2 linked regions of the Pelosinus sp. IPA-1 genome follow. The main gene of each other region encodes a partner of the protein of the gene in region 2 in a complex. Links are inferred from orthologs where the notes say so. Each region holds a gene or a part of one and is shown on either strand. Other genes may lie near its edges.

Region 1 (10,767 bases), on a different replicon or contig from region 2:
ATCACTGGAGCAAAAACCGGTGAAATGGAATTAAATGATAGCGTTTTTGGTGTTGAAGTTAATGAATCTGTACTACACCAAGCTGTAGTAATGCAGCTTGCTAGTCAACGTTTAGGTACAGCTGCAACGAAAACTAGAGGTCTAGTACGTGGCGGTGGTAGAAAACCTTGGAAACAAAAGGGCACAGGTCGTGCGCGCGCTGGTAGTACCCGTTCCCCAATTTGGGTAGGTGGTGGTACTACATTTGGTCCGCAACCTCGCTCTTATGCATTCAGCATGCCAAGGAAACAACGTCGTCTAGCAATTAAATCTGCTTTAACTGCAAAACTTCAAGATGGAGAATTGGTAGTAGTAGACAGCATTGCTTTTGATGCACCAAAAACTAAAAATGTAATCGACATGTTGAGTAGTTTTAATACTACAAACAAGAAGAACTTAATCATTACTGGTGAAATGTTGGAAAATGTTGAAAAGTCAGCACGAAATATTCCTGGCGTTAAAGCAATTCCCGCTGCTAGTAGTTTAAATGTATACGATCTTTTGTATCATGACAAAGTGTTTGTTACTAAAGATGCAATCACCCGTATTGAGGAGGTGCTAGCCTAATGCAAAATTTGCGCGATGTACTTATTCGTCCGCTTGTTACTGAGAAAACCACTGCTATGATGGAAGAAAACAAATATACTTTCGTTGTACCATTGAGAGTTAATAAAGTTGAAATACGTCAAGCAGTAGAACAAATTTTCAAAGTAAAAGTACTAGCTGTGCACACCGTTCGTGTGATGGGTAAAACCAAACGTATGGGCAAGACACAAGGTAAGCGTCCAGATTACAAGAAAGCAATTGTAAAACTGGCTCCTGGTCAGAATATAGAATTCTTTGAAGGTGTGTAATCTGAAATTTATTAAGAAGGAGGGGCAACAATGGCAGTAAAAAGCTTTAAACCTTATACTCCAAGCCGAAGATTTATGACTGCGTCTAATTTTGAAGAAATTACCGCAGATAAACCAGAGCGTTCGCTAGTTGAGCGTCTACAACAACATGCTGGCCGTAATAACCAAGGTCGTATGACTGTTAGACATCAAGGCGGCGGCCATAAACGCCTGTATAGAATTATTGATTTTAAACGTAATAAAGACGGAATCGTAGCGAAAGTAGCTACTATCGAGTATGATCCTAATCGTTCTGCTCGCATCGCTCTACTTCACTATGCCGACGGCGAAAAACGTTACATTTTGGCTCCTAATGGCCTAAAAGTTGACGATAAAGTTATGAGTGGTCCTGAAGCGGATATTAAAGTAGGTAATGCGTTACCAATCAGAAATATTCCTGTAGGTACTCAACTTCATAATATCGAACTTAAAATCGGCAAAGGCGGACAAATGGTTCGTTCTGCTGGTGCATCTGCACAGCTCATGGCAAAAGAAGGCGAGCATGCACTTTTAAGATTACCATCTGGTGAACAACGTAAAGTGCATATTAATTGTAAAGCAACCATTGGCCAAGTGGGTAACTTGGAACATGAAAATATTACAATTGGTAAAGCTGGTCGTTCTCGTTGGCTTGGCATTCGTCCTGCTAACCGTGGTGTTGCGATGAATCCGATTGATCATCCACATGGTGGTGGTGAAGGTCATTCCCCAGTTGGACGTAAACATCCTGTTACACCTTGGGGTAAACATGCTTATGGTGTTAAAACTCGTCGTAATAAAACATCGAATAAGATGATTGTTAAAAGACGTACGAAGTAATTAAAGCCTGAGTTTACGGGCTAACTGGATAGAGAAGGGAGGCTAATCAAGTGTCCAGATCAATTAAAAAGGGACCTTATGTTCATCCGAGTGTGATGAAGAAAATTGATGCAATGAATGCAGCTGGTGAAAAGAAAGTTATTAAGACCTGGTCGCGTAGTTCTACCATTCTTCCTAATTTTGTCGGACATACCGTTGCAGTACATGATGGACGTAAACACGTACCTGTCTATGTTACTGAAGATATGGTAGGTCACAAACTAGGTGAGTTTGCACCTACTCGCACATATAAAGGGCATTCTGGTTCGGAAAAATCCACATCATTACGGTAATGTGGTGAAAGTTACTGGAAGGGGGTTAGTATATGGAAGCTAAAGCAATTGCAAGACACATTCGCATTGCTCCACGTAAAATTCGAGTTGTTATTGACTTGATTCGTGGTAAAAACATTGGTGAAGCTTATGCAATCTTAAAAAATACGCCAAAAGTTGGATCTGAAGTATTATTAAAAGTACTCCAATCGGCGATTGCAAACGCAGAACACAATTTTGATATGAATTCCGACAAACTTTACGTTTCTGCAGCGTATGTTGACCAAGGACCTACATTAAAACGTATTCATCCGCGGTCACGTGGGCAAGCTTTTAAAATTTTAAAACGCAGCAGTCATGTAACAGTTGTTGTAAACGAAAGATAACTAGCGAAGGAGGGAAACAAAGTGGGTCAAAAAATTCATCCTCATGGGTTACGCCTTGGGATCATTAAGACTTGGGATGCTAAGTGGTATGCTGGTAAAGATTTTGCTGATAATTTGCATGAAGATATTAAAATTCGTAAATTTATCAAAACAAAAGCTTTCACCGCTGGTATATCCAAAGTAGTTATTGAACGAGCTGCTAACCGTGTTAAAGTTGTTATTCATACTGCAAAACCTGGTATGATCATTGGTCGTGGTGGCGCCGGTATTGAAGAATTGAAAAAGAACTTAAAAACGCTTACTGGTAAGCAGGTTGATATAAACATTGCGGAAGTTAGACAACCAGATATGGATGCTCAATTGGTTGCAGAAAATATTGCAGCTCAATTGGAAAGACGTATTGCTTTCCGCCGTGCTATGAAGCAATCGATCCAACGCACTATGCGTATGGGCGCAAAAGGTATTAAAGTAATGTGTGGCGGTCGTTTAGGCGGCGCTGAGATTGCTAGAAGTGAAGCTGCCCGCGAAGGTAGTATTCCTCTTCACACTCTTAGAGCTGACATTGACTATGGTACAGCTGAAGCTCATACTACTTATGGCTTAATTGGCGTAAAAGTATGGATTTATAAAGGCGAAATTTTGCCAGAAGTAAAAAAAGCCGCTGCCGCTGTTGAAGGGAGCGAAAAATAATGCTACTGCCAAAAAGAGTGAAACATCGTAAACAATTCCGTGGTCGTATGAAAGGTAAAGCCCAAAGAGGCAATACCGTAAGTCATGGCGAGTTCGGTTTGGCAGCGTTAGAACCAGCTTGGATTACTAACCGTCAAATTGAGGCTGCTCGTATTGCAATGACTCGCTACATTAAACGTGGCGGTAAAGTTTGGATTAAAATATTCCCAGATAAACCGATTACAGCAAAACCTGCTGAAACTCGTATGGGTAGTGGTAAAGGTTCAACCGAATACTGGGTAGCAGTCGTTAAACCAGGTCGTGTAATGTTTGAAATGGATGGCGTTAGCGAAGAAGTGGCTAAAGAAGCTATGCGCTTAGCTGCTCATAAACTTCCTATTAAAACAAAGTTTGTTAAACGGGAAGCTGTTGCTGAACCGCAAGAAGAAGTGGGTGGTGAAGTACATGAAGGTTAAAGATTTCCGTGAAATGAACGCAACTGAACTTAACCAGAAAATAGCTGTACTTAAAGAAGAATTATTTAACCTCAGATTTCAACTAGCTACTGGTCAGTTGGAAAATCCTATGCGGATTAAAGAAGTTAAAAAGAGTATTGCTAGAGTTAAGACAATTCAGCGCGAACAAGAAATGAAACAAGCGTAGCGTTCTAATAAACGTTCTTAAGTAATAAAGCCGTTAATAGTAAGTAAGAACGGAAGGAGGCTAATTGGACGTGAGTGAAAGAAATGACCGTAAGGTTAAAATAGGTAAAGTAATTAGCGATAAAATGGATAAAACCATCGTTGTAGCTATTGAACGTTTGGAACAACATCCTCTTTATAAGAAATCAATAAAGAAGACTGTTAAATTTAAAGCTCATGATGAAAACAATGATAGTCATATTGGCGATATTGTAGAGATCATGGAAACTCGTCCGCTGTCTAAAGATAAGCGCTGGAGAGTTGTGGAAGTTATTGAAAGAGCTAAATAAGTGAGGTTTGGAGTTCGCAGTTCGAAAAATTGAACCTCGGACCTCTAACCTCGATAAGGAGGGAACAGGATGATTCAACAACAAACAATCCTTAATGTTGCTGATAACAGCGGTGCGAAACAAATCATGTGCATCAGGGCATTAGGCGGTTCTTACCGTAGATATGCTAACATTGGTGATGTTATTGTTGCAGCAGTAAAAGCTGCTTCTCCAGGCGGTGCAGTTAAAAAAGGTGATGTAGTAAAAGCCGTAGTAGTTCGTTCAAGAAAAGGCTTACGTCGCCCTGATGGTTCTTACATCCGCTTTGATGAGAATGCCGCAGTTATTATTAAGGAAGATAAAAGCCCTAGAGGGACTCGTATATTTGGGCCAGTAGCGAGAGAACTGCGTGAGAAAGATTTTATGAAGATTATCTCGCTGGCGCCGGAAGTAATCTAAGTTAGGAGGTATCCGGAATGTCAGAAGCGAAAAAATTACACGTCAAAAAAGGCGATAAAATTGTTATTTTGTCTGGTAAAGATAAAGGAAAATCAGGCAAAGTAATCCAAGCATTGCCGAAAAAGAGTAAAGTTGTAGTGGAAGGTCTTAATACAGTAAAACGTCATACAAAACCTTCACAAAACTTGCCTCAAGGCGGAATTATCGTAAAAGAAGCTCCGTTACATTCAGCAAAAGTTATGCTGGTGTGCCCTGCTTGCGATAAACCAACACGCATTAAAAAAACGTCTCTTGCAAGTGGAGCATTCGTTCGTACTTGTAAAAAATGTGGCGAAGTTATTGATAAATAATCACGCAGAAAGGAGGTAACTACACTTGTCCAGAATGAAAGAAAAGTATAGTGATGAAGTAGCCAAAGCGTTAATGGAAAAATTTGGTTACAAAAACATTATGGAAATTCCTAAAATTGAAAAAGTGGTTTTAAATATGGGCGTAGGAGAAGCAGTTAGCAATCCTAAAGTCCTAGATGTTGCAATCAATGATATGACGATTATTGCCGGTCAAAAACCAGTAGTAACTCGTGCAAAAAAATCAATTGCTGCATTTAAAGTCCGTGAAGGTATGCCAATCGGCGCTAAAGTTACCCTGCGTGGGCAACGTATGTATGAGTTTTTAGATAAACTATTAAACATTGCATTACCACGTGTTCGCGATTTCCGCGGCGTTAGCCCAAAATCTTTTGATGGTCGTGGTAACTATTCTATGGGGATTAAAGAACAATTAATATTCCCTGAAATTGAGTATGACAAAGTGGATAAAGTTCGTGGTATGGATATTATTATCGTAACCACTGCGAAAACGGATGAAGAGGCACGCGAACTGTTAAAGCTTATGGGCATGCCGTTCAGTGCGTAAAAGGAGGGACACTCGTGGCCAAGAAAGCATTAATTGAAAAATGGAAGCTCGAACCTAAGTTTAGCGTGCGTAAGCACAATAGATGTAAGGTCTGCGGTCGTCCACATGGTTACTTACGTAAATTTGAAATGTGCCGTATTTGTTTTAGGGAATTGAGCTATAAAGGTGTCATTCCTGGGATAACTAAGGCTAGCTGGTAGATTACAGGAAGGAGGTAATGTTAAATGGTAATGACCGATCCAATTGCAGATATGCTTACTCGTATTCGTAATGCAAACTCGGTTTATCATGATAAAGTAGAAATTCCTGCTTCAAAAATTAAGCAAGCGATTGCTCAAGTTCTAAAAGCAGAAGGCTTTATTAAGGATTTTGAAATTGTTAAAGATGATAAACAAGGTGTGCTAAGAGCAAGTTTAAAATATGGACCTAATCGTGAAAAGGTAATTACTGGCATTAAACGTATTTCAAAACCTGGATTGCGTGTATATGCAAGAAAAGATCAAATGCCCCGCGTATTGGGTGGCCTAGGAGTTGCAATTATTTCAACTTCTAAGGGAATTATGACTGATAAGCAAGCTCGCCGCGATGGACTTGGTGGCGAAGTATTAGCTTTCGTCTGGTAATTTTTGTAGTTAAGGAGGTGCACATATGTCAAGAATCGGTAGAATGCCGATTGCTATTCCTGCCGGCGTAACTGTTACGATTGGCGAAGGCAATTTGGTATCTGTAAAAGGCCCTAAAGGCGAATTGACTCGTGCCATTCATAAAGATATGATATTGGAACTAGAAGACAATACCCTTGTTGTAAAAAGGCCTTCAGATGAAAAACAACATAGATCATTGCATGGTTTGACTCGTACCTTATTGTCCAACATGGTAACTGGTGTTACTCAAGGTTTCACAAAAACTCTTGAAATTGTTGGCGTTGGTTACAGAGCAGCAAAAGTAGGTAACAAAGTAGCATTAACATTAGGTTTCTCTCATCCTTTAGAAGTTGAGCCTCCTACTGGCATGTCTCTAGAAGTTCCTGCTCCAAACAAAATTGTTGTTTCTGGTATTAATAAAGAAGATGTTGGCGCGTTAGCAGCTAAAATCCGTAAGTATAGACAACCTGAACCTTATAAAGGTAAAGGCGTTCGTTATGAAGGTGAAGTTGTTCGCCGTAAAGTAGGTAAAGCAGGCGGTAAAGGTAAGAAGTAGATTTTAAGCGAAAGGAGTGACCACTTTGCTTCGTAAAGGAATTAAGAATGAGGCTAGGCAAAAACGACATTTACGTGTACGTAAACTTGTTTCAGGTACTGCAGCAAGACCACGTTTAAATGTGTTTCGTAGCTTAAGTCATATTTATGCTCAAGTTATTGATGATGTTACTGGTACTACTTTGGTAGCGGCTAGTACTATGGATAAAGATTTAGGCCTAACATATGGCGGTAATACAGAAGCAGCTAAGGCAGTAGGTGCAGCAGTTGCAACACGTGCATTAGCAAAAGGTATTAACAAAGTGGTATTTGACCGTGGTGGTTATATTTATCATGGTAGAGTAGCAGCTTTGGCCCAAGCAGCGCGTGAAGCAGGGCTGGAATTTTAAGCAAAAGGAGGTAAATGAATGTCCAGAATTGATTACACAACTCTCGATTTAAAAGAGAAAGTTGTATTCATAAACAGGGTTGCTAAAGTAGTAAAAGGCGGTCGCCGTTTTTCCTTTAGTGCGCTAGTTGTTGTTGGTGACGAAAATGGTCACGTTGGAGCTGGCTTAGGTAAAGCTGGTGAAGTGCCTGAAGCAATCAGAAAAGGTGTGGAAGATGCTAAAAAGAACTTAATTAATGTTCCTTTAGTAGGCACCACTATTCCTCATCAAATTGTAGGTGTATTCGGCGCTGGTAAAGTATTTATGAAACCTGCATCAGAAGGTACTGGTGTTATTGCTGGTGGTCCAGCACGTGCGGTACTTGAACTTGCCGGGATTCATGATATCTTAACTAAATCCCTTGGTTCTTCTAATGCTAATAACATGGTACGTGCTACTTTAACCGGTTTGAAGCAATTGAAACGTGCTGAAGAAGTAGCCGCACTTCGCGGTAAAACCGTTCAGGAACTTTTGGGTTAAGGAGGAATTATAATGGCAACACTCAAAATCACTCTTACCAGAAGCCTGATCGGCAGACCAGAAGATCAACGAGCTACTGTAAAGGCTCTGGGGCTTAAGAAAACAAATACTTTCGTAATGCAACAAGATACTCCAGTTATCCGCGGCATGGTTCGCAAAGTGGAGCATTTAGTTACGGTTGAAGAAATACAAGACTAATTAGAGAGGAGGCGCTAATAATGAAATTGCATGAATTAGCACCTACGCCTGGTTCAAAGAAAGTGCGCACTCGTGTTGGTCGCGGCTTGGGTTCAGGTCTTGGCAAAACATCGGGTAAAGGTCATAAAGGTCAGAATTCTCGCGCTGGCGGCGGTACTCGTCCTGGTTTTGAAGGCGGTCAAATGCCTCTTTACCGTAGATTGCCAAAACGCGGTTTTTACAACAAATTTGCAAAAGATTATGCAGAAGTAAATATTTCTGACTTGAATCGTTTTGAAAATGGTTCAGTTGTTGACCCTGTAGCTTTAGTTGAAACTGGTGTATTGAAAAATGTTCGTGACGGCGTACGTATCTTGGGTAACGGCGAACTGACAAAATCACTTACTGTTATTGCTAACGGCTTCACTAAGTCAGCTGAAGAAAAAATTATAGCAGCTGGCGGAAAAGTTGAGGTGGTCTAAGTGCTTTCTGCTCTGTCCAATATACTAAAGATCACTGAGCTTAGACAAAAGGTAGTTTTTACCCTAGCCATGTTTTTAGTATTCAGAGCTGGAACGCATATTCCAGTTCCTGGAGTAGATGTTTCTGTTATTGAACAAATGTTTTCTAGTGGTAACCTGTTTGGTTTACTAGATTTGTTTTCTGGTGGAGCATTGAGTAAGTTTTCTATCTTTGCAATGAGTATTACACCCTATATTAATGCTTCTATTATTATGCAGCTGATAACTGTTGTTGTTCCAACCTTTGAACAATGGTCTAAAGAGGGCGAGGAAGGTCGTAAAAAGTTAACACAAATTACTCGTTACGGCACCGTTCTTCTAGGATTTATTCAGGCAATTGGTATGGCAATTGGACTGAAAGCCGCAATTATTAATCCAGGCATTGCTTCTACGATATTGATTGCATTGACACTTACAGCAGGAACTACTTTCCTAATGTGGCTTGGAGAGCAAATTACTGAAAAAGGTATTGGTAATGGCATTTCGCTAATTATCTTTGCCGGGATTGTATCAAGATTACCTGATGGTTTGTATATGTTATATCAATATCTTGCCGCAGGTACCATTAATCTCTTCAATGTATTGTTATTCGTAATTATTGCTGTGGCCATGATTGTTTTGGTAATTGCCATTACACAAGGTCAACGAAGAATTCCGGTACAATATGCTAAACGAGTAGTTGGTCGTAAAACCTATGGTGGTCACTCTACTCACATTCCGCTGAAAGTAAATCAGGCGGGAGTTATACCAATAATCTTTGCGTCATCCGTGCTGATGTTTCCAGTAACTATTGCCCAGTTTGTTGATATTCCCTGGGTAAAAACCGTGGCAGGCTGGTTTGCGTGGGGTACGCCGCTACAAACAACATTGTATGCGCTACTCATTATTTTCTTCACGTATTTCTATACTGCGGTTACTTTGAACATATCGGATATGGCAGAGAACATGAAAAAATACGGTGGTTTTATTCCAGGACTGCGCCCGGGTAAACCGACTGCTGATTATTTGGATCGAGTCATGACCAGAATCACCCTTGCAGGTTCAGTGTTTCTTGCAGGTATTGCCATACTGCCCAACTTTATTGCAGCTGTGACAAATATTCCAGGGTTAAATTTTGGCGGTACCGCCCTTTTAATTGTGGTAGGCGTGGCACTTGACACAATGAAGCAAATAGAGGCCATTGTTCTAATGCGTCACTATCAAGGCTTTATGAAGTAGGGAGGTCGCTTCGCATGTATATCCTGTTAATGGGACCGCCTGGGGCTGGTAAAGGTACACAGGCGGCTGAATTAGTTGCAGAGTTTCAAGTCCCCCACATATCAACAGGCGATATGTTTCGTGCTGCTGTAAAGGAAGGAACTGAACTTGGCAAACAAGCGAAAGCTTGTATGGATGCTGGGCAACTAGTACCTGATAGTATCACTATTGGGATAGTAAAAGAAAGACTGGCTAAACCCGATTGTCATAAAGGTTTTATTCTAGATGGGTTCCCGCGTACAATTGAACAAGCGAACGCTTTAGATGGTACACTGGTTGAACTCGGAATAAAACTAGATCGTGTAGTAAACATCACTGTTCCTACGGAAGATTTAATTAGTCGCATGACAGGGCGTCGTATCTGCAAAGGTTGTGGCGCTACCTTCCATGTATTATTTAATCCTTCTACAGTTGACGGTAAATGTGATAAATGCGATGGTGAATTATATCAACGTGCTGATGATACGGAAGAAACGGTTACAAAGCGTTTATCCGTATATAACGGTCAGACGAAGCCATTAATTGAATACTATCAAGACAAAGGTCTTTATAGCGAAATTGATGGACGTCAAGCGATCGATAAGGTATTTTCTGATATAGTTCGCAGCTTGAGGGGCGAGTAGGTATGATCATCCTTAAATCAGAGCGGGAAATCAATTACTTGCGTGATGCAGGTAAGATAGTGGCTGAAACACTAGCTGAAGTTAAAAAAGCTGTTAAGCCCGGAGTTACTACGCTAGATCTGGATCAGATCGCCGAAAAATATATTAAAAGCCGTGATGCTATCCCTGCTTTTAAGGGATACCATGGTTTTGCAGGAAACATTTGTTCTTCAATAAATGAAGAAGTAGTACATGGCATTCCAGGATTAAGAAAGTTAAAAACTGGAGATAATGTTAGTATTGATATTGGAGCGGTAATAAATGGATACAATGGTGATGCCGCGATTACAGTGCCTGTTGGTGAAGTAGATGCTGAAGTGCAAAAGCTTTTGGATGTTACAGAAGAGTCTTTGTATAAGGGTATTGAACAAGCCGTCATAGGCAATCGTCTAAGCGACATTTCCCATGCCGTTCAGGTTCACGCAGAACAACATGGATTTGGTGTAGTGCGTGATTATGTTGGGCATGGCATTGGACGGAGTATGCATGAAGATCCTCAAGTGCCAAATTATGGCGCTCCTGGCCGTGGTCCACGATTAAAGGCTGGTATGACCTTGGCCATAGAGCCGATGGTCAATCTGG
Region 2 (13,302 bases):
CATGGAGAAAGGAATTAAAGCTGTGTTTCCTGAGGCAGAAGTGGTTAAGGTACCAATTGCAGATGGTGGCGAGGGAACAGTAGAAGCTCTTGTGACGGCTACGAATGGACAGATAATATACCAAGATGTAGTTGATCCACTTGGGTGTACAATATCATCCTATTGGGGTATTTTGGGGGATGGTAAAACGGCGGTGATTGAAATGGCAGCGGCATCCGGCTTACCCCTTGTTCCAAATGAAAAGAGGAACCCACGGGTTACAACCACCTACGGAACAGGTCAATTGATAAAGGCAGCTCTTGACAGAGGACTGAAAAAAATCATAATCGGTATTGGTGGCAGTGCAACGAATGATGGTGGTTGCGGCATGGCACAAGCTTTAGGCGGGAAATTTTTAGATGCTGATGGACAAGAGTTATCTTTTGGAGGAGCCGCGCTAGCGAAATTGAATAAAGTTGATCTCAGTGATATGGATGCACGGCTTGGTAGTACAGTAATTATCGTTGCTTGTGATGTGGATAATCCTTTGTGTGGACCGAAGGGAGCAACAGCTGTATACGGCCCGCAGAAAGGGGCAAGTCCCGAAATGGTGATTGAGCTTGATGCGGCGTTGAAGAATTTCGCCAGTAAAGTGGGAGAAGCAACTGGTAAAAATATAGCAGAGCACCCTGGTGCAGGTGCTGCCGGTGGCCTTGGTGCAGGTCTTTTGTTTTTTACCAATGCAGTTCTTAGGCCCGGTGTAGAAATTGTTTTGGAGACGACTGGATTTGAATCGTTAGTTAAATCTGCTCAGCTGGTTATCACTGGAGAGGGGCGAACGGATTTTCAAACTGCTTTCGGCAAAGCGCCAGTAGGGGTAGCTAAATTGGCTAAGAAATACAATGTTTCTACTATCTGTCTTTCTGGTGGTTTAGGGCAAGGATATGAGGATGTATTAAAGCAGGGGATAGATGGATTGATGAGTACAGTTCCATGTCCGATGACATTAGAAGAATGTATCGAGCATGGAGCCGAATTCATTGAAATGGGAACAAAACGACTTTGTCAGGTCATCAAAGTAGGTATGGAAATATGAGGGGGTAAAACATATAAAAAATACCGAATGACAAGTAGCCTATACTACTGCATAACGGTATTTTTTTTGTTCATAAATCATAAAATAAGATGAAAATAAAATTTTGTATTCAAAATACTGGAAGTTTAAATAAAAAGTGGCTAAAATATTGTCAATTTCATTTTGATTATGATACAATAAAACAACTAAGAGTATAAGGGGGCTTTAATAAAATTGGTTACATTTTTAATGATTGTAGAAGCCATTATCTCTGTTGCCTTGATTGCTGTTGTTGTTTTGCAATCAGGTAAAGGAGGAGGACTAGCTGGATCTATCGGTGGTGGGTCTGATAGTGTATTAGGTGGTCAGAAAAAAGGTCTAGATGCTGCCTTATCCAAAATAACCATGTTTTTAGGAGCTTTATTTGCTATTGTCACTTTGACGTTAGTAAAAATAATGCATTAAAGTAGCTTATACCGGAGCATGCACAAGATTTTGTAGAAAAAACTAAAGCAGTACAATGTAAGTATGTATTAAGCAAACCATGTAGCAGAGGCCTTTATTAAATGACGAACATAAAGTTCAACATAGGAGGAGACGTTATAATGGACTTATTGTATGTTGCACCGATCGCTGGAATAGTAGCACTACTATTCGCAGCATATTTTATGAAAAGTGTGCTTAGTGAAAGTTCTGGTAATGAAAAAATGCAGGAATTGTCCCAAGCTATTTTTGAAGGGGCAATGGCTTATCTAAATCGACAGTATAAGACGCTAATTCCTTTTACTGTCATTATTTTTGCCGTTTTATTTTTTGTTGATGGCTATAAATTAGCGATATCCTTTTTAGTAGGTGCTGTATCTTCAGCAATCGCTGGTTATGTGGGAATGACTTCAACAACCAAGGCCAACGCTCGTACAACAGAAGCTGCTCGTCATAGTCTCAATAAGGCATTAAGTGTCTCTTTTAGAGCTGGAGCAGTTATGGGTATGTCAGTTGTCGGTCTTGGTTTATTAGGCGTTTCCGTACTATACATATTATTTCGTGATCCTGTTGTTATCAATAGTTTCGCTTTTGGTGCTAGCGCTATTGCATTTTTTGCCCGTATTGGCGGTGGTATCTTTACCAAAGCCGCGGATGTGGGAGCCGATTTAGTTGGTAAAATAGAGGCTGGAATTCCCGAAGACGATCCTCGCAATCCAGCTGTTATTGCCGATAATGTTGGGGATAATGTAGGTGATACAGCAGGTATGGGGGCCGACTTGTTTGAATCTTATGGGGCAACTGCCATCGCTGCCATGTTAATCGGTAATACCTTATATGGTGTGAATGGTGTGTTGTTTCCTTTGCTGATCGGTGCTGCTGGAATATTTGCTGCGATTGTCAGTATTTTCTTAGTAAGAACAGGGGAAGATGGAGATCCACAGGCTGCGTTGAATCGAGGCCTATGGGGCACAAATCTTTTGACCGCGATTATGGCTTATGGTTTGTCGACCATGGTTTTTGGCAACAAAGGATTTGGCATTTTTGTCGCCATTGTTGCAGGCTTGGTGGTCAATGTATTGGTTGGTATGATTACGGAATATTATACTTCAAGTGATAAACCGCCGACCCAGCGTATTGCCGAAGCGTGTCAAACTGGTGCAGCAACGAATATTATTGCCGGTGTTGCCACTGGTCTTAAGAGTACAGCGATTCCTATGGTTGTGTTTTCTGTAGCCATTTGGGTAGCTTTTAGTCAGGCGGGCATTTATGGGATTGCTATGGCAGCCATGGGGATGTTATGCACTGCTGGCATGGTAGTAGCAGTAGATTCTTTTGGACCTGTTGCAGATAATGCCGGGGGGATTGCCGAAATGGCAGAACTAGGCCCAGAAGTTCGTAAGACTACAGATAAGTTAGATGCAGTAGGCAATACGACAGCGGCCATTGCCAAAGGGTTTGCCATTGGTTCCGCTGCTTTAACAGCTTTAGCTCTCTTTACTGCCTTTGGCGAAGAAGTTGCTAAAAATCCAAAGTTATCAGAATTATTGGTTAACGGACATTTGGTCATTAATTTGACAGAACCTACCGTTATTATTGGTATATTTCTTGGCGCTACTTTGCCGTTTTTAGTATGTGCTATGACGATGGAAGCAGTAGGAAAAGCTGCTTTTGAAATGATTGCAGAGGTTCGTCGCCAGTTTCGGGAAATTCCTGGCATCATGGAAGGTACTGGTCGGCCTGATTATGCAGCCTGTGTAGATATCAGTACTAAAGCCGCTATTAAAGAAATGTTGATGCCGGGGATCTTTGCAGTAGGCATGCCTCTCTTGGTTGGCTTTACTATGGGGGCAAAGGCTTTGGCTGGTTTTCTTGCTGGCGCAACAGCTACTGGTGTATTGCTAGCCTTATTTATGGCGAATGCAGGTGGTGCTTGGGATAACGCGAAAAAGTATATTGAAACAGGAAGGCATGGAGGCAAAGGAACACCTGCCCATGCTGCAGCTGTTATCGGTGATACGGTCGGCGATCCCTTTAAGGATACCTCTGGTCCAGCGATGAATCCTCTCATCAAAGTTGCTGGTACCATATCTTTAATCATTGCTCCCTTGTTATTTTCATAAGAGAAAAGGTCATTCATCTTAAGGATGAATGACCTTTTTTACGGAATCAGAAAGGTTAACACTTCCTTGATTCCAAGTAAGAACGACTAAGGCTTCTGCCTGCGTCTGAGGACTTGGCCTAAGCCAAGTCTTTTCTTATGGTATCAGAATTTATAAGTTTCTAGTTAAAAAGATTGAACCACAAAGACACAATGCCGCTATCGCGGCACACAAAGATGATGGGAATGAGATGGATAGAACCCCTTTGTGACCTTTACGTCTTTGTGGTTCAAAAAGGACGCGTAGCGTTTTTCTTATAGTAGTATTTTCTTAGTTCAAGAAGTACAGCTAGTCATTTGCAACTGCAGACTTATAACCGTCTACTACCACTTTAAGTTCCCCTGTATGAGGGTTAAACATCAATCCATGTATAGGTACATCCTTAGGAATAAGTGGATTGCTGCGAATTTTGATGACCACCTTTTCCACATTATCTATAGGTTGGTGAAAATCATCTAACCAGTCTTCTAATTCTTTTTCTACCATCTTGATTGCATCTGGCGAAATTCCCCGCTTAAGCATTTTTTCAGTAAGCTTTTTTGATGTCGTATGAGATACACCACAATCTAAGTGACCGATGACAATTACCTCTTTAACACCTAACTCAAAAATACCAACAATTAGACTGCGGATTGTTGCCTCAAAGGGACCTGTTACAGAATTACCTGCATTTTTTATTACTTTTGCTTCGCCATGCTTGATTCCCATTGCCGGTTCCAAGAAATCTACCAATCTAGTGTCCATACAAGTGAAAATGGCCAGTTGACGTTTTGGTAATTTATCAGTTACCGCATAATGATAAATAAATTCATCGGATAAGTTCCCGACAAAGTCCTTGTTGGCCGTTAGTACTTGCTCTAAAATTTGCATCATTCTTCCTCCTCTATTTGAAAAACGTAATATAGTGAGTTGAATTATTATAAAATGTGAAAATTATCGCCAAAAAATTATATAATTATGAAATAAAATTACAATAAATATTTCGACGAAAATATCTTTTTCTCCTGCTTCTATTGCTATTGATAAGGTAGATTAACAGAAATCAAGTTTTATTTGTGGTATATAGAATTTTTATTCTTTAAAATGGTATAATTGTAATAATAGCATTTATTAGGGGGTTTGCTTTTTGGCCATAATGGAAGGAGCAGAACCGTTTTTTTTACCCGGCGGTGAGCAGGGCGTTTTGTTAATACATGGTTTTACTGGTTCACCTGGAGAAGTTCGCCTTCTCGGTGAGTATTTACATCAAAAAGGTTATACTGTCTTAGCTCCACGACTTTGTGGGCATGGGGCAACGGTAGAGGAAATGTCTAAAACAAGGTGGTCCCATTGGTATGCTGGGGTAGAAGATGGTTATCATATACTAAAGTCATTATGTAAATATATAGCTGTGGTAGGATTATCAATGGGAGGGCTACTGGCGTTAAAGTTAGGGTCAGAGTATCCAGTTGATTGCCTCGTGTCGTTAAGCACGCCGATTTATATTGTAGATAAACGTTTGGACATGCTGCCTGTGTATCGTGTATTCCGTGAATTTGTACCAAAAAAACGCAGGGTGTATTCTGGTATTAAACCTAACTATTCGGCGGGTTATAATGCAACTCCTTTGAGTAGTTTAAGCAGTTTACTTGATTTGATTCAGCATGTGGATACACTTTTGCCGAAAATAACAATTCCATTGCTTATTATGCAGGCTCGCTTTGAACATACTGTAGAGCCAAAGAGTGCAAGTCATATCTATGATAAAGTAGGCAGTAAAGATAAAAAGATAATTTGGCTAGAGAAGTCTGGACACATTATAACATTAGATGTTGAACGGGAACAGGTATTTGAAGAAGTTGCAGATTGGATTCTGCCCTCCAGAATAACAGAGTGCTAAAATAAGGATCGGAGTGATTGGAATGGATGAAAGCAATCAGTGGTGCTTTGCATGTGGTAAGGATAATCCTATCGGCTTAAAATTGGAATTTATCGAAGATGAGGATAGCTACAGTACAACCTTTATAGCAGGCCCAGAGCACCAGAGCTATGATGGTATTATGCATGGCGGACTTATTAGCACCATACTGGATGAAGTTATGGTACGTTATCTTTATGCGAAAGGCTTCACCGCTGTGACAGCTCGTTTGGAAGTACGGTTTCGAGAGCCAACACCAATCGGAGAGAAACTTACCATAAGAGCAGCAATCCAATCCCAACGTGGCAAGCTATATGAGGTAAGGGGAAAAATGACACTGCCTGACGGGACTGTTACCGCAGAAGGTAAAGCCACCGTTGCAGTTGTGGAGGATACACATCATGATGATACTGAAAAATAGAATCCTAGAATTTATGAAGACAGAGGCTTACAAACCGTTAACGGCGGAAGAATTAGCAGAGCAAATGGAATTAAAGGGTACGGAGCTGGGGGAACTCTGGAAAGTTATTGAAGAGCTAGAAAACAATGCAGATATTATAAAAACTCGCTATGACAAGTATGGTGTACCTGAACGTATGAATTTGGTAGTGGGTAAATTAAGTGCAAGTAATAAAGGGTATGGCTTTGTCATTCCTGAAAAAGTAAAATCACCCGAAGAAACTGATGTTTTTATTCCCCCAGATGGAATGATGAGTGCGATGCATCATGATCGAGTTGTCGCTCGTGTACATTGCCAAAGTGGGCAGGGCAAGTCTCGGGACGGAGAAATAATTCGTATTGTGCAACGGGCCAACCCTCGTATCGTTGGGACTTATGAGGCTAGTCGTAATTTTGGTTTCGTAACTCCAGATGATCTTCGTTTGGGGCAGGATATTTTTGTTCCGAAAGATGGAAAGACCATCGTAAAAAGTGGCACGAAAGTTGTAGTGGAAATTACCAAATGGCCAGAAAAGAAACGAAGTGCAGAAGGTAAAATAATTGAAGTGCTGGGTAATACCGGGGATACGGGTATTGAGATTTTATCAATTATCAAGAGACATAATCTCCCTATTGATTTTCCGCCTGAAGTAGAACAGGCAGCGGAGACGGCTCCTGACACCATTAGTGAAGATGAAATTGCAGGTCGCAGAGATTTACGCCACTTGCCAATTATGACCATCGACGGAGAAGATGCGAAAGATTTGGATGATGGGGTATATGTTGAACGATTAAAAAATGGAAATTATCTTCTCGGAGTGTATATTGCGGATGTAAGTCACTACGTACGAGAAAATACAGTACTCGATAAAGAAGCCCGTGAGCGAGGAACCAGTGTATATTTAGTAGACCGGGTACTCCCTATGCTGCCACGTCGCCTATCAAATGGCATCTGCAGTCTTAATGCGGGAGAAGATAGACTGGCAATGTCTGCTCACATGGAAGTAAATCATCAAGGACAAGTGGTGAAGTACGAACTCTTCCCTAGTGTCATTCGGGTAAAGAAGCGGTTTTCTTATACGGTAGTGCGAAAGATCTTAGTAGAGCATGATGAAGAGTTAATCAGTGAAAATCAAGAATTGTTAAGCCAATTAGAAAATATGGAACGTTTGTGCCGTATCCTACGAGATCGCCGTATGCGCCGAGGGGCAATTGATTTTGATTTTCCTGAACTAAAAGTAAAACTAGATGAAACGGGTAAACCAATTGAAATTGTCAAACGCGTTCGCAGTTTGGCGGAATCAATCATTGAAGAGTTTATGCTGGTTGCCAATGAAACAGTAGCAGAACATATGCACAAGTTAAAGGTTCCTTTCGTGTTTCGCGTACATGAAGAACCAGACTCGGAAAAAATGGTTAAGTTAAATAACTTATTACATAACTTTGGACAAAGTTTAGCAAAGGTAGATGAAGTACAACCTAGTGCCCTACAGAAAATTTTAAGCCGCATTTCAGGTCGGCCAGAAGAACGCATTATTAGTACCGTTATGTTACGTTCTTTGAAGCAAGCTAGATATGAATCGCAAAATTTAGGCCATTTTGGTTTGGCAGCGACTTATTATACCCATTTTACATCACCGATTCGTCGCTATCCGGACTTAATTGTTCACCGTGTAATTCGCGAAACTTTTAGTACGGGAGATATATCAGCCAAACGGAAAGAAAAACTGACGGCAATGCTGCCACAAATTGCCTTACATTCCTCAGAAAGAGAGAGGGCAGCGGCAGAAGCAGAACGTGAAACAGTGTCTCTCAAGACCGTAGAGTATATGGCTCAGTTTGTGGGAGAACATTTTGATGGTATCATTAATGGTGTTACGGCTTTCGGTATTTTTGTGGAACTCGATAATGGAGTAGAGGGCCTGGTACGAGTATCCAGTATGGAAGACGATTATTATCAATATATTGAAGATCAGTACTCCTTAATTGGCGAACGCAGTCATAAGATATATCGTTTAGGTGATGCTGTTAAAGTGATTCTCGTTAGGGTAAGTCCAGAAGAACGTAATATTGATTTTGTTCTGGAAGCCAATAGTGCTTGGATTGAGCGAGCAGCGAATCGGAGGCCTAGCGGAGCCAGACCGCAAGGTCAAGGTTCACGGGGACCGAAGAAAGATTCTTTTAGTCCTAGCAAAAAAACGGCATCGACAACCAAGAGTAGAGGTAATAAGCCAAAAGGCGGGGTAGCTAGAGCAAAACCGAAACGTAATAAATCAAAGAAAAAATAAAGAGAAACGTAGTATCGAGGTGATTATTTTGAAAGAAGCGACAGCAGGTATTAAAATTGTTGCGGAAAATAGAAAGGCTAGGCATGATTATCATATCCATGAAAGCTATGAAACAGGAATGGTATTAACTGGGACGGAAGTAAAGTCTTTGCGGGCGGGTAAAGCCAATCTTAAAGATGCTTATGCAAGAATTGAAAAAGCAGAGCTTATGCTGCATAATGTGCACATTAGCCCTTATGACCAAGGAAACCGCTTTAATCATGAACCATTGCGCACACGTAAGCTTTTGATGCATCGCAGTGAGATTGACAAATTGATTGGTAAAACCCAAGAGAAGGGCTATACATTAGTGCCCCTAAAAATATACTTTACTCACGGTATGGCAAAACTGCAATTAGGCTTAGCCACGGGTAAAAAGAATTATGATAAACGTCAGGATGCAGCGGAACGGGATGCGAAACGAGAAATTGATCGTGCTTTTCGTGATCGGCAAAGAGAATAAAAGTCAGGCTCCGTTTATGGAGCCTGACTTTTATTTGTAGGTGAAAGGTTTATTGATCGGATGTTTGGCAGGAAGCTACGTCTAGGGTTCTATTATCTACTTTCTGATCTTCTGTACATAGTTGTAAAAGCAAGATGCTAGCAACGACCAATAGTCCGCCAAGGAATTGGAGGAAGGTAAGTTGTTCCCCTAGTACCAAAACTGATAATAAAACAGTAAGAACGGGTTCTGCAGTACTAATGATGGAAGCATTTGCTGCCCCAATTTTATTAAGACCAGCAAAGAATCCTAGAATGCCTACAATCGTGCCAAAAGAAGCTGTGCCAAATAAGGCTAACCAACCCTGAAAGGGAAGGGTAAGAACAAGTTGATTGGTAGTGCTGCTATAGATAGTAAAGGCAAAAGCTGCGGCAGTAGAAACATAGGTGGTAGCTACTAATGGATGTACATTTTGTAATACTCGCTTGCCAATAATAATATAGCAAGAGTAAATAATTGCGCTGCCTAAACCCAGTATAATACCCAAATGACTAATGCCAGCTAGCGAGACGCCTAAAATAAAAAAGAGTCCCAGGAAACAAATGGCCAGGGCAAGACCCTTTTGCCAACTAAATTGTTCATCTCCAATGAGGAAGGATAGGATACTAACTAAGATAGGATAGGTAAAGAGCAGCATCTCTGATAAGGAAGCAGGTAAATATTGTAGAGAGGCGGCAAACAACAAGGACATTGACCCATAGCCAACAGCCCCCATCAAACCTAGCTTGAGTACTGTTTTTATCTTCACTTTTGGAGAAATATGAAATAATTTTAGTAGCATCCACAAACAGAGAGATGCGAGGGCAAAGCGCATTGTAAGTATCGTAAGGGTATTCGCTCCTGCTGCGAAGGCTAGTTTAATAAAAATCGCCAATGTGCTAAACCCAGCAGCTGAAAATAATACTAACAATGCACCGATATTTTGTTGACTCAGTAGAACCATCTCCTTTAAAATAGTATATTCCTGTTCCTAAAAGTAATTTCCTGCGAAAAGAAATAAAATGGAATTAAAAATGGTAATACTTATAGTTGGTGGAATTAGAAGTTATATGATATAATAGATAAACAATGATAAATAGGGAGATTATATACGTTGAAGCGTACGTAGATAATTTCTTGCCTAAGATCATATTGTTGAAATCGGGGGCGTAATGGTTTCGACAGGGGTGGTTGTGGCATAGGTAGCGAGCCGGGATTCCATCAGCCCGTCAATACGGTGGAAAGTTATAAATGCAAACAACGAATACGCTTTAGCAGCTTAATGCTAACGTTCTACCGTCCCTCTTCCTGTGGGGAAGGCTAGGACGTCACAATGCAGGATACCTGAGGTCTAATTCTCCGCGGACCAACTGGGAAACTTTAAAGAGATAGCGCCAGCGAAGCTTGTCTGTAAGCGTCAATGGGGCGAAATCTAAAATACAGAATGCGCTCGGAGAAGCCTATGTAGTGATGCCTTTGGACAGGAGTTCGATTCTCCTCGCCTCCACCAGTCAAACGCAAAACGGAGACTGATGGATATTTCTTCGTTTTTAACTATAATTTTATCAACCCATACTTCACAAAGACTTCTGATATTTTCAGGAGTCTTTTCTAGTTGGGCCTGATTATTTATTGTTTCAGACACTTGTTCTTTTGTTAATAGTGCGGCAGATGCTTGTTCTATTTCTGCAATTTCTTCTTTAGTTCGTTCTAATTGAGTGACACTATTTTTATAGCGTTCTTTTAATAGATCATCAAACAGACCTTGTTCTGCCAAATCTAATAATTTACTAACTTTTGTTTCAAGTTCTTTTTTTACAGATTTTAATTGAGATAATTTTTGAGAGCTTTGTTTCATGAGCAATTCAATTTCTGCATTAATCACCTCGGTTAAACGGGGGATAGCATCTGGGGAAAGTATTTCAGTTTCTATTTTATCTAGTACCATTTTTTCTAGTTCTTCTTTTTTTACTCTACCTGTACCACAGTTATTTAAAGTTCGTTGTTGCTTGTCACATCGGTAATAGGAATAGACATTGCCGCGAGAAGTAACACGACCACCTGCCATTTTAGCACCACATTCACAATATACCAGACCTGATAATGTATATATTTCTTTAGCCTTGCCTGAACCGGGTGAATGCTTGTCTTCTGTCATGCGATTTTGAACTTGCATAAAAAGATCCTCGCTAATAATTGCAGGGATTGCGTTCGGAATTTCAATTTTTGCATCTGACTCTTTATGGCTATTTCGCTTTTCATTATGACCACCAGCAACGCGCCCGAAAATAAAAGTTCCGATATATTTTTTATTTTTAAATAAATCATGTAAACTGTTTTTACCAAAATTGTTACCAAATTTAGTTTTATAGCCTAACAAATTCAGTTCGTCAATTATTTTACCGTAGTGAAATCCCGCAGCTCTGCGGGTAAATATAAGTCGTATAATATTAGCTTCGGCTTCATTTATCACAAGTTTTTTAGTTGTAGGGTCTACATCATACCCAAGAGGTGGTTTGCCGCCAGTATGTATGGCTTGATATGCATTTTCTCTCAATCCCTTCTTAACCTCCACTGATAAATTCCTGCTGTAATATGCTGCCATGCCGACAAGCATAGACTCCATCATATTTCCTTCGGGTGAGTCATCTATGTTTTGCATTACATATTCTAATCTTACATTCAAATCCTGCAATTGTGCCTTATATCTATAATAATCATATTCATTTCGTGCGTTTCGATCTATTTTATGAAATACAATTACATCGAATAAACCTCTTTTAGCATCAGCGATCATTCGCTGAAAGCTAGGGCGGCTATCCGTCCTAGCTGAAAAAGCCTCATCAGTATATTCTTCCACAATTTTATATTTCTTATGTTTGCAATACTCCCTTCCTGCTCTAAGTTGAGCGGTAATAGATTCTTCGCGTTGGTTATCGCTAGAATATCTAGCGTATAATGCTGTTCTCATTTATTTGTCAATCCTTCCATATTGTATATGAAAGGTCAATCCGTTATAATGTAATTATGAATGGTGATTGACCTTTAGGTTAATTGCTTAAACTGCTTGGTGTTAGCGCACTAGGCAGTTTTTATAATTAAGACACAGCCTATTCTTCTAAATGATGGAATAGTGCTGTGTCTTTTATTGTTCATTACGTGTTATACAACCATTTATATTGTTTTGAAAAAATATCAAAAATTTTGTCTGCTGAGATATTACGCTGTTTTGCAAATTTTTCAATAATATCGTTATCATAAATATCTTTATTAACTTTACGCTCATTATCAATAGACGATCTACATTGTTTCCACAACTCAAATTCTTCGGGGGTAAGACGCTTTGACCAGTCTTTTTCTTCTATGGCATAAGAAAAGGAATCATCATTAGTGGAGTACTCTATTTTCCCTAGAGCTGCTACTTGATCGATATATTCAGGAGAATCATTTAGGAAGATAGTAAGTTCGCGGAAGTTATCTTTTTTCTTGGCTTCTTTTACTATTTCTTGTCCAAGTTGCTCAAGTTGTTTACGGTTTGCTTGTTCTTTGACAAGAACTTGATAAACAAAGTAGTCAGTCCTTCGCTTTTCAATTCTAACTACTTCATAAGAGGGTAATACTTGTTGTTCTATTTTCTTTTTATCTTCTTGAACAGGATTTTCCGTTTGTTTAGTCTGTTGTTGCTCGATTGTTTGTCTAGCAGAATCGTCTGTTGTGACTCTGACTAAAATAAAAAAAATTATGAGTATGGGAACCATTATTTTTAAAATCTTTTTACGGGTTGGTGCAACTGCTTCTTTTTTTGCCAAAATACTAGGTTTTATTAACCAGACAATTAGAACTAAAAAACATAATGAATATAAAAATGTAAATAAAGTATTGATATTAATCACCTCATAAGCTTATGTATTTCTTCGGTATGACTTCGATAATTTAAGTACTATCCTAACATCCCTTGGCAAAAGTAGCTGCTTGCTCATCAGCAGGAGCGATAGTATCAGCAACTTTGTGCATAGTATCTTTTTCATGCTCTTTCATACGACGATATTTTTCAATGAGTGCTTGCTCATCAGCTGAATATTGTTGTGGAACTGGTGCGTCTTCAGTCGAGTTTAAATATCCGGCAGCCTTTTGAAATTGTTCAGCAGTTACATCATTATATGCTTTGTTTGCCAGTTTTTTAATTATATCTGCACTTGGAGGACGTTTTGTTTTGCAACGCATGAGACGAGATATATAACCTGGGTCTACGTCGCTATCATTTCCGTATTTATTAATTGATCGATCACCAAGTGCTAGGTGTAATAAATCAGCGAATTGTTGACAGTTAAACGCCACATTCATGCCCTCCTTTATCTATTCTATAATTGTACTTTAATACATTGCCTACAAACAATAGAAGATATAAAAAAAATATTGTTAATAGACAATAAAATGACGTTGACTATTGTCTATAGACA

The links.
Region 1: the proteins of secG (region 2) and secY are in contact, whole or in part, in a crystal structure (PDB 5AWW), measured with the Thermus thermophilus proteins. The link is inferred for Pelosinus sp. IPA-1 from one-to-one orthologs. Residues at the interface, in WP_223903268.1 of Thermus thermophilus: Tyr5, Ile9, Tyr12, Leu13, Ala16, Leu19, Val20, Val23, Leu24, Gln26, Glu27, Pro28, Gln30, Gly31, Ala32, Asp34, Leu35, Met36, Gly37, Gly38, Ser39, Ala40, Asp41, Leu42, Phe43, Ala45, Arg46, Val48, Tyr53, Thr56; in WP_096411648.1 of Thermus thermophilus: Leu14, Gln16, Arg17, Phe20, Ile34, Pro35, Pro37, Ile72, Arg108, Arg109, Asn112, Gln113, Arg116, Ile117, Ile120, Pro145, Gly146, Trp147, Phe152, Phe155, Val156, Val159, Thr160, Val162, Ala163, Gly164, Ala166, Leu167, Trp170, Glu173.

The regions. Positions count from the first base shown.
Region 1 is NZ_BSVC01000013.1:1,554-12,320, forward strand. Bases 7,393-10,355 are described here. They hold secY (preprotein translocase subunit SecY), read left to right. Parts: upstream 7,393-8,227; coding sequence 8,228-9,484; downstream 9,485-10,355. Other genes in these bases: rpsE (30S ribosomal protein S5), read left to right, coding at 7,393-7,568; rpmD (50S ribosomal protein L30), read left to right, coding at 7,581-7,766; rplO (50S ribosomal protein L15), read left to right, coding at 7,787-8,227; QSJ81_RS23600 (adenylate kinase), read left to right, coding at 9,499-10,146; map (type I methionyl aminopeptidase), read left to right, coding at 10,149-10,355. Outside these bases: rplD (50S ribosomal protein L4), read left to right, coding at 1-606; rplW (50S ribosomal protein L23), read left to right, coding at 606-893; rplB (50S ribosomal protein L2), read left to right, coding at 924-1,751; rpsS (30S ribosomal protein S19), read left to right, coding at 1,802-2,083; rplV (50S ribosomal protein L22), read left to right, coding at 2,116-2,448; rpsC (30S ribosomal protein S3), read left to right, coding at 2,470-3,138; rplP (50S ribosomal protein L16), read left to right, coding at 3,138-3,593; rpmC (50S ribosomal protein L29), read left to right, coding at 3,583-3,780; rpsQ (30S ribosomal protein S17), read left to right, coding at 3,851-4,108; rplN (50S ribosomal protein L14), read left to right, coding at 4,178-4,546; rplX (50S ribosomal protein L24), read left to right, coding at 4,564-4,896; rplE (50S ribosomal protein L5), read left to right, coding at 4,922-5,461; QSJ81_RS23560 (type Z 30S ribosomal protein S14), read left to right, coding at 5,476-5,661; rpsH (30S ribosomal protein S8), read left to right, coding at 5,686-6,084; rplF (50S ribosomal protein L6), read left to right, coding at 6,110-6,661; rplR (50S ribosomal protein L18), read left to right, coding at 6,687-7,049; and 2 more genes. UniProt on the Bacillus subtilis protein: The central subunit of the protein translocation channel SecYEG. Consists of two halves formed by TMs 1-5 and 6-10.
Region 2 is NZ_BSVC01000008.1:71,782-85,083, forward strand. What follows is about bases 1-2,903. They hold secG (preprotein translocase subunit SecG), read left to right. Parts: upstream 1-1,288; coding sequence 1,289-1,519; downstream 1,520-2,903. Other genes in these bases: QSJ81_RS19170 (glycerate kinase), read left to right, coding at 1-1,075; QSJ81_RS19180 (sodium-translocating pyrophosphatase), read left to right, coding at 1,660-2,903. Also shown: more of QSJ81_RS19180, read left to right, coding at 2,904-3,660; QSJ81_RS19185 (beta-class carbonic anhydrase), read right to left, coding at 3,988-4,569; QSJ81_RS19190 (alpha/beta hydrolase), read left to right, coding at 4,835-5,578; QSJ81_RS19195 (PaaI family thioesterase), read left to right, coding at 5,601-6,017; rnr (ribonuclease R), read left to right, coding at 5,998-8,322; SsrA-binding protein SmpB, read left to right, coding at 8,351-8,824; QSJ81_RS19210 (DMT family transporter), read right to left, coding at 8,874-9,806; QSJ81_RS19220 (hypothetical protein), read right to left, coding at 11,998-12,735; QSJ81_RS19225 (hypothetical protein), read right to left, coding at 12,788-13,180. UniProt on the Bacillus subtilis protein: Involved in protein export. Participates in an early event of protein translocation.